Regions from separate parts of the Streptomyces qianjiangensis genome, predicted to be linked through region 3. Evidence: predicted binding sites of a transcription regulator. Region 3 holds the regulator's gene; each other region holds the start of a gene.
What was found. The regulator HspR, encoded in region 3, represses chaperone genes until heat shock. The targets are predictions, from matches to a motif close to TTGAGNNNNNNNNNCTCAA.
Positions count from the first base shown of each region.

Region 1: the regulator HspR is predicted to act here: its motif matches at 1,037-1,055, upstream of lon (endopeptidase La).
Region 2: the regulator HspR is predicted to act here: its motif matches at 1,173-1,191, upstream of dnaK (molecular chaperone DnaK).

Region 1 is NZ_CP106798.1:5,874,610-5,876,877, reverse strand. It holds gene lon (endopeptidase La) at 1-1,014, opposite strand, end outside; gene N8I87_RS27220 (rhomboid-like protein) at 1,209-2,138, opposite strand.
Region 2 is NZ_CP106798.1:7,353,468-7,355,735, reverse strand. It holds gene dnaK (molecular chaperone DnaK) at 1-1,128, opposite strand, end outside; gene N8I87_RS33600 (OsmC family protein) at 1,259-1,684, opposite strand; gene N8I87_RS33595 (vWA domain-containing protein) at 1,750-2,268, opposite strand, start outside.
Region 3 is NZ_CP106798.1:4,637,896-4,640,163, reverse strand. It holds gene N8I87_RS21470 (sugar ABC transporter substrate-binding protein) at 1-860, opposite strand, end outside; gene N8I87_RS21465 (heat shock protein transcriptional repressor HspR) at 1,255-1,704, opposite strand; gene dnaJ (molecular chaperone DnaJ) at 1,710-2,268, opposite strand, start outside.

The DNA of each region.
Region 1 (2,268 bases), 1.2 Mb from region 3:
GGTGATCCGCTCCTTCACGTCCTCCAGGCCCGCGTGCTCGGCGTCGAGGACGGCCTTCGCGCCCTGGATGTCGTAGGCGTCCTCCGTCCGCTCGCTCCAGGGGAGTTCGAGGATCGTGTCCAGCCAGGTGCGGATCCAGGAGCCCTCCGGCGACTGGTCGGAGGAGCGCTCCAGCTTGTCGACCTCCTTGAGCGCGGCCTCGCGGACCTTCTCGGGCAGGTCGGCGGCCTCGACGCGGGCACGGTAGTCGTCGGACTCCTCACCGTCCTTCTCGCCGTTCAGCTCACGCAGCTCCTTGCGAACGGCTTCCAGCTGACGGCGGAGCAGGAACTCGCGCTGCTGCTTGTCGACGCCCTCCTGGACGTCCTTGGCGATGGTCTCGGCGACGTCCTGCTCGGCGAGGTGGTCGCGCAGCTGCTGGGTGGCGAGCTTGAGGCGGGCCACCGGGTCGGCCGTCTCCAGCAGTTCGACCTTCTGTTCGGTGGTCAGGAACGGCGAGTAGCCGGAGTTGTCGGCGAGCGCGGAGACGTCGTCGATGGCCTGGACCCGGTCGACGACCTGCCAGGCGCCGCGCTTGCGCAGCCAGGCGGTGGCCAGCGCCTTGTACTCCTTGACCAGTTCGACGACGTGGCCCGGCAGCGGCTCGGGCACCTTTTCGTCGACGCGCGTGCCCTCGACCCACAGCGCCGCGCCCGGTCCGGTGGTCCCGGCGCCGATCCGCACGCGGCCGCGGCCGCGGATCAGCGCGCCCGGGTCACCGTCCGCCAGCCGGCCGACCTGCTCGACGGTGCCGAGCACACCCGTGCTCGGGTACGTCCCGTCGATGCGCGGCACCAGGAGAACCTTCGGCTTTCCGGGCTCCGACCGGGCGGCGGCCTGGGCGGCCTCCACCGCGGCGCGTACGTCGGCGTCGTTCAGGTCCAGCGGAACCACCATGCCGGGCAGCACGACCTCGTCGTCGAGCGGCAGCACAGGCAGAGTGAGCGGTGTGAACGCCGTGGACTCAGCAGCCATGATCTCCCCTTCGGCAATCAAGTTGAGCTATGCCGACTCAATGCACGGGAGCCCGCGGATGTTCCCATGACCGCGTTCGCTCTGAGCGATCACCGAATCACGCTGCACCGACAGCGGAAACGGGGGTGGGTGCGCGGTTATGCCCTGGGGGACCCGGGAGTTCACGCATGGCGGAGTCCAGCGACGGCAGCGTGCTACGCCGACTGGGCCCGCTCCACCGCCCGGACCACATGCGTGGGCCGGACCGACCGCACGCCCCGGGCCCGGTGCCGGCGGCGGATCGCGGGCCACATCGCGACGCCTATCGTCAGCGAGGTCAGATGGCCCCAGTTGGTCATCGGGTCCGTGTACGCGATCAGGTCCTGCAGGAGCATGCCGCCGAACAGCGCGAGGACGGACCAGCGCAGCCAGGGGGTGAGCAGTCCGGCGAGGGCACCCGTGCTGGCGGCGACGCCGAAGCTGATGCCGTAGTCCAGGCGGTGCAGGGAGCTGCCGGGCAGGTGTCCCGCCAGGACCGCGATCCCCACGGGGACCTCGGTCGCCAGGGTGGCGAGCACGTGCCCGAGCAGGAAGACCGCGGCCGCACGCAGTCCTCCTATGCGCCGCTCCAGCGCGGTCAGGACGACCAGGAAGCACATGGCGTACGGCGACACGACCCCGCCGGCGATCCACAGCGCGCTCGCCAGCAGGACCTGTACGGGGGTCCGCACCAGGTGCGCCACATCGGTGCTGGACGCCTGGTAGAGGCTGTGCACCAGCCCGGGGGCGGCGTCGGCGGCGATCAGCGAGGTGACCGCGAGCACGGCCGCGTAGGCGAAGGTGAACGGCGTTCCCGTGGGAGTGGGCAGCACCCGCCAGGGGTGCAGGGCGCGCAGCCGCCGGGCGAGGAGACGGTGGGGGGCGGGGAAGGACTGCGCGGGGGCCGGCGCAGTGGTCGCCGTCGCGGTGGCCACCGGCTCGTCGGCCCGGGCCCGAAAGGGCGCCATGGCGCCGCGCTGGCGCGGCATCCCGTCCAGCAGGTCGGCCAGCCCGGAGGACGACAGCGCACTGTCGTCGGGAAGAGGCGCACCCGGGGGCGGGGGTGAGGGCGAGGCCGCCGTGCCGGCCGTCGCGGTCGGTTCCACGCTGAGGCGCTCCTTCCGTCCCGCCCCACACTTCGCGCCGCACAGGCCCCTGTCTATGACCGACGCCACCCAAGACCTTGATTCACAGGATTTTCTGAGGAACCGCTCGACCAACGCTGGGGTTACGACA
Region 2 (2,268 bases), 2.7 Mb from region 3:
GCCCAGGGACAGCGGGGTGACGTCCAGCAGGAGCACGTCCTTGACGTCGCCGCGGATCACGCCGGCCTGCAGCGTGGCGCCGACCGCCACGACCTCGTCGGGGTTGACGCCCTTGTGCGGGTCCTTGCCGGTGAGCTCCTTGACCAGGTCGGTGACGGCGGGCATCCGGGTCGAGCCGCCGACCAGGATGACGTGGTCGACCGCGGACAGCTTGATACCGGCGTCCTTGACCGCCTGGTGGAAAGGGGTCTTGCAGCGGTCGAGCAGATCGGCGGTGAGTTCCTGGAACTGGGCGCGGGTCAGCTTCTCGTCCAGATGGAGGGGGCCTTCGGCGGAGGCGGTGATGTAGGGGAGGTTGATCGTCGTCTCGGTCGAGCTCGACAGCTCGATCTTGGCCTTCTCGGCGCCCTCGCGCAGCCGCTGCAGCGCCATCTTGTCGTTGCCCAGGTCGATGCCGTACTGCCCCTTGAACCGCTTGACCAGGTGTTCCACGATCCGCTGGTCCCAGTCGTCGCCCCCGAGGTGGGTGTCGCCGTTGGTGGCCTTCACCTCGATGACGCCGTCGCCGATCTCCAGCAGGGAGACGTCGAAGGTGCCGCCGCCGAGGTCGAAGACGAGGACGGTCTGCTCCTCGCCGCGGTCGAGGCCGTAGGCAAGGGCGGCGGCCGTGGGCTCGTTGATGATCCTGAGCACCTTCAGACCGGCGATCTCCCCGGCCTCCTTGGTCGCCTGCCGCTGGGAGTCGTCGAAGTACGCCGGTACGGTGATCACCGCGTCGGTGACGTCCTCGCCGAGGTAGGCCTCCGCGTCCCGCTTCAGCTTCTGCAGCACCCGTGCCGACAGCTCCTGGGCCCGGTAGCGGGTGCCGTCGACGGAGCCGCTGTCCGGGAAGCGCCAGGCTCCGTCGCCCATGTGCCGCTTCACCGAGCGGGCGGTACGGTCCACGTTCGTCACGGCCTGCCGTTTGGCGACCTCGCCGACCAGTACCTCGCCGTTCTTGGCGAAGGCCACGACCGACGGCGTGGTCCTCGCCCCCTCGGCGTTGGCGACGACGGTGGGCTCGCCGCCCTCCAGGACGGCGACCACCGAGTTCGTCGTGCCGAGATCGATCCCGACCGCGCGTGCCATTGCTGTCCCCTTCCGCCCGTTGTTTCCCGACTCCAGCACAAAACTTGAGCGGGCCGTTGTCAATGCCGGGTACCCGGAAACGGCGATGCCGCGCCCTGCGGGGACGCGGCATCCAGGGACGTGGCGCGGGTCAGGCCAGCTTCGCCGACAGGGTGATGGTGGTGCCGGTCAGGGCCTGGCTGACCGGGCAGTTCTTCTTGGCGTCCGCGGCGGCCGCGGCGAAGCCGTCCTCGTCCAGACCGGGGACGGTGCCCTCGACGGTGAGGTGGATGCCGGTGATGCCCTCACCCGGCTGGAAGGTGACGTCCGCCGAGGTGACGAGCTTGGTGGGCGGGGTGCCGGCGCCGGCCAGGCCGTGCGACAGAGCCATGGCGAAGCAGCTGGAGTGGGCGGCGGCGATCAGCTCCTCGGGGCTGGTCTTGCCGTTCGCCTTCTCCGCGCGCGACGGCCACGACACCGGCTGCTGGCCGATGCCGGAGGAGTCGAAGGTGACGACACCGTTGCCCTCGATCAGGTTGCCTTCCCAGACGGTGTGTGCGGTGCGCGTGGTGGCCACGGTTGTTCCTTTCGCGTGGGAGCCCCATTCCGGGTTCTGCGTCTCCCATCCGATCACATCCGGACTCAGCGCACCCTGAAGACGGGCCCACGCGGGGTGAACGGCAGTCGGCCGCCCTGCGGGATCAGATAGGCGTGCTCACGCCGCACGCGCAGCACGTCGCACCAGCCGTCGGTGATGACCAGTACCGGGGCGCCGGGCGGGAAGTCGTCCGCCCGGTGCAGCAGGTCGATCCCGGGCTGCAGGACCGTACCGCCGCGGCCGTGCACCCGTACCCGGCCGGCGATCTCGGTGACCGGCAGATAGCCGGCGTCGTGCGGGGCGGCGTCGCAGAAGACCACCCGGGCGGCGGGTACGTCGCGGGCCTCGGCGTACGAGGCGATCGCGCCGAGCGCCTTGCCGAGCAGCGTACGGTCCATGGAGCCAGAGGTGTCCAGGACGACGCCGAAGGTGCAGCGGGCGACCTCCTCGGGCGGGAACCAGCGGCCCGGGCGCGGGATGTCGGGGGTGGACGACTGCCGGCGCGAGGGGCGGGCGTACGACCGCACCGCCTCCGGACGCGGGACGAACTCGTCGAACCAGCG
Region 3 (2,268 bases):
GCCGGGTAGGACTTGTAGACGGTCATGTACTGCTCGCCGATGACGATCCGCTGCACGCCGGCCAGCTCGGCGTCCTGGCCGGTGATCGGCGGCATGTCGGTGACGCCCGCGGCCTTGAGGGCCGTGATGACACCGGACGCCATGCCGTCGTTGGCGGAGTAGACGGCGGCGATGTTGTTCTTGCCGATCTTGTTGATCGCCTCGGTCATCTCGGCCGTGGCGTTCTCCGGCTTCCAGTCCTTGGTGTCGTACGACTCCGCGATCGTCACCTTGCCGTTCAGCTCGGAGAGGGCACCCTGCTTGAACTGCTTCGCGTTCGGGTCGGTCGGCGAGCCGTTCACCATGACGACCTTGTCGGAGGTGTCGACGCCCGACCCCAGGGCGTCCAGCAGGGTGCGGGCCTGCACCTCGCCGACGAGCTCGTTGTCGAAGGAGATGTACGCGTCGATCGGACCCTCGGCGAGACGGTCGTACGCGATGACCGGAATGCCCGCGTCCTTCGCCTTCTTCACATCGCCCGCGATGGCGTGCGAGTCGACCGCGTCGAGCAGGATGACGTCGACCTTGTCGTCGATCATCTGCTGCATCTGCTGAGACTGCTTGTCGGCGCTCGCGCCGGCGTTGGCGTACTCGACCCTGCCCTGCTTCTTGGTGAGCTCGGCGACCTTGTCCTTGATGATGGGGTAGTCGAACTTCCCGTACCGCGTGTTCGCCGTCTCCGGCAGCAGAAGCCCCACCGTGAGGTCGTTGCCCTTGGTCGGGCTTGCGTCGGTCGAACTCCCCGAAGCGTTCAGCACGCCGCAGCCGGCGAGCGAGAGGGTCATCGTGGAGGCTGCCACAGATATGGCGATACGACGCATTCGGGGGCTCACTTCAGGTGCGTTCCGGAGGTAGGGCTGCTTGCGACCCAGATGTCTGAAAAGACAACGCGGCCGCAACACCCGGCGTCAAGCCGAACTACTTAACGAGTGCGCAACACCACGCTCCGCTTCGCTTGTGAAGGTGGAGCGGAATCACCTCCAAACACTCTTTACGGACCCTCCACCCAACGGAAGTTCACGGCAGGGCAAAGATCAGTACAACCAACCCCAATCCTCACGAGTCGTGATCAACGGCGGCCGTGCACCGCCTTCCGGCTCGATCAGAGGACCGAATAAACCCAGCCAGACGTGCGACCGCCACGGCTGTCGCGCTCCCGCATGCGAAAGGGGCCCGGAGGATGTCCTCCGGGCCCCTTTCGCGGATCGGTGTCCGTCAGTCCTTCTGCTGCCGCTTCGGCCGCCACACCACCAGCGCGCTGGTCTGCTGGACCTCCTGGTACGGGACCAGGTCCCGGCGGTAGGAGGCGTGGACGGCGGCCTCGCGCTGCTGCATCGTGGCCGCCGCGCCGTCCAGGGCCGCCTGCAGTTCCGCGACGCGGGACTGGAGTGCGGCGACCTGGTTCTCCAGTTCGATGATGCGCTTGATGCCGGCCAGGTTGATGCCCTCGTCCTGGGACAGCGCCTGCACCTGACGGAGCAGCTCGATGTCACGGGCCGAGTAGCGGCGGCCCCGGCCCGCGGTGCGGTCCGGGGAGACCAGGCCCAGGCGGTCGTACTGGCGCAGCGTCTGCGGGTGGAGTCCGGAGAGCTGGGCCGCTACCGAGATGACGTAGACCGGGGTCTCCTCGGTCAGTTCGTACGGGTTACGCCGACGGCCGTCCATCACTCTCAAGCTCCCTTCGCGGCCTCGAACAGCTCGGCCCGCGGGTCCTCGCCCGCGGTCGCCTCGCGATACGCCTCGAGCGCGTCTCGAGCCTTCCCCGACAGGTCCTTGGGGACACGCACCTCGACGGTGACCAGCAGGTCCCCGTGCGTGCCGTCCTTGCGGACCGCGCCCTTGCCCCGCGCCCGCATGGTGCGGCCGTTGGGCGTGCCCGCGGGCAGCTTCAGGGTGACGGCGGGGCCGCCGAGGGTCGGGACCCGGACCTCGCCGCCGAGCGCCGCCTCGGTGAACGTCACCGGGACGGTCACCGTGAGGTTGTCGCCCTTGCGTCCGAACACCGGGTGCTCCCCGACGTGCACGACGACATACAGATCGCCCGCCGGGCCGCCCCGCTCGCCGGGGGCTCCCTTGCCGCGCAGCCGGATGCGCTGACCGTCCGTCACCCCCGCGGGGATGCGGACCTGCATGGTCCGGGACGACTTGGCGCGGCCGCTGCCCTTGCACTCCATGCAGGGGTGCTCGGCGATCAGCCCGCGGCCCTTGCAGTCGGGGCAGGGGTCGGTG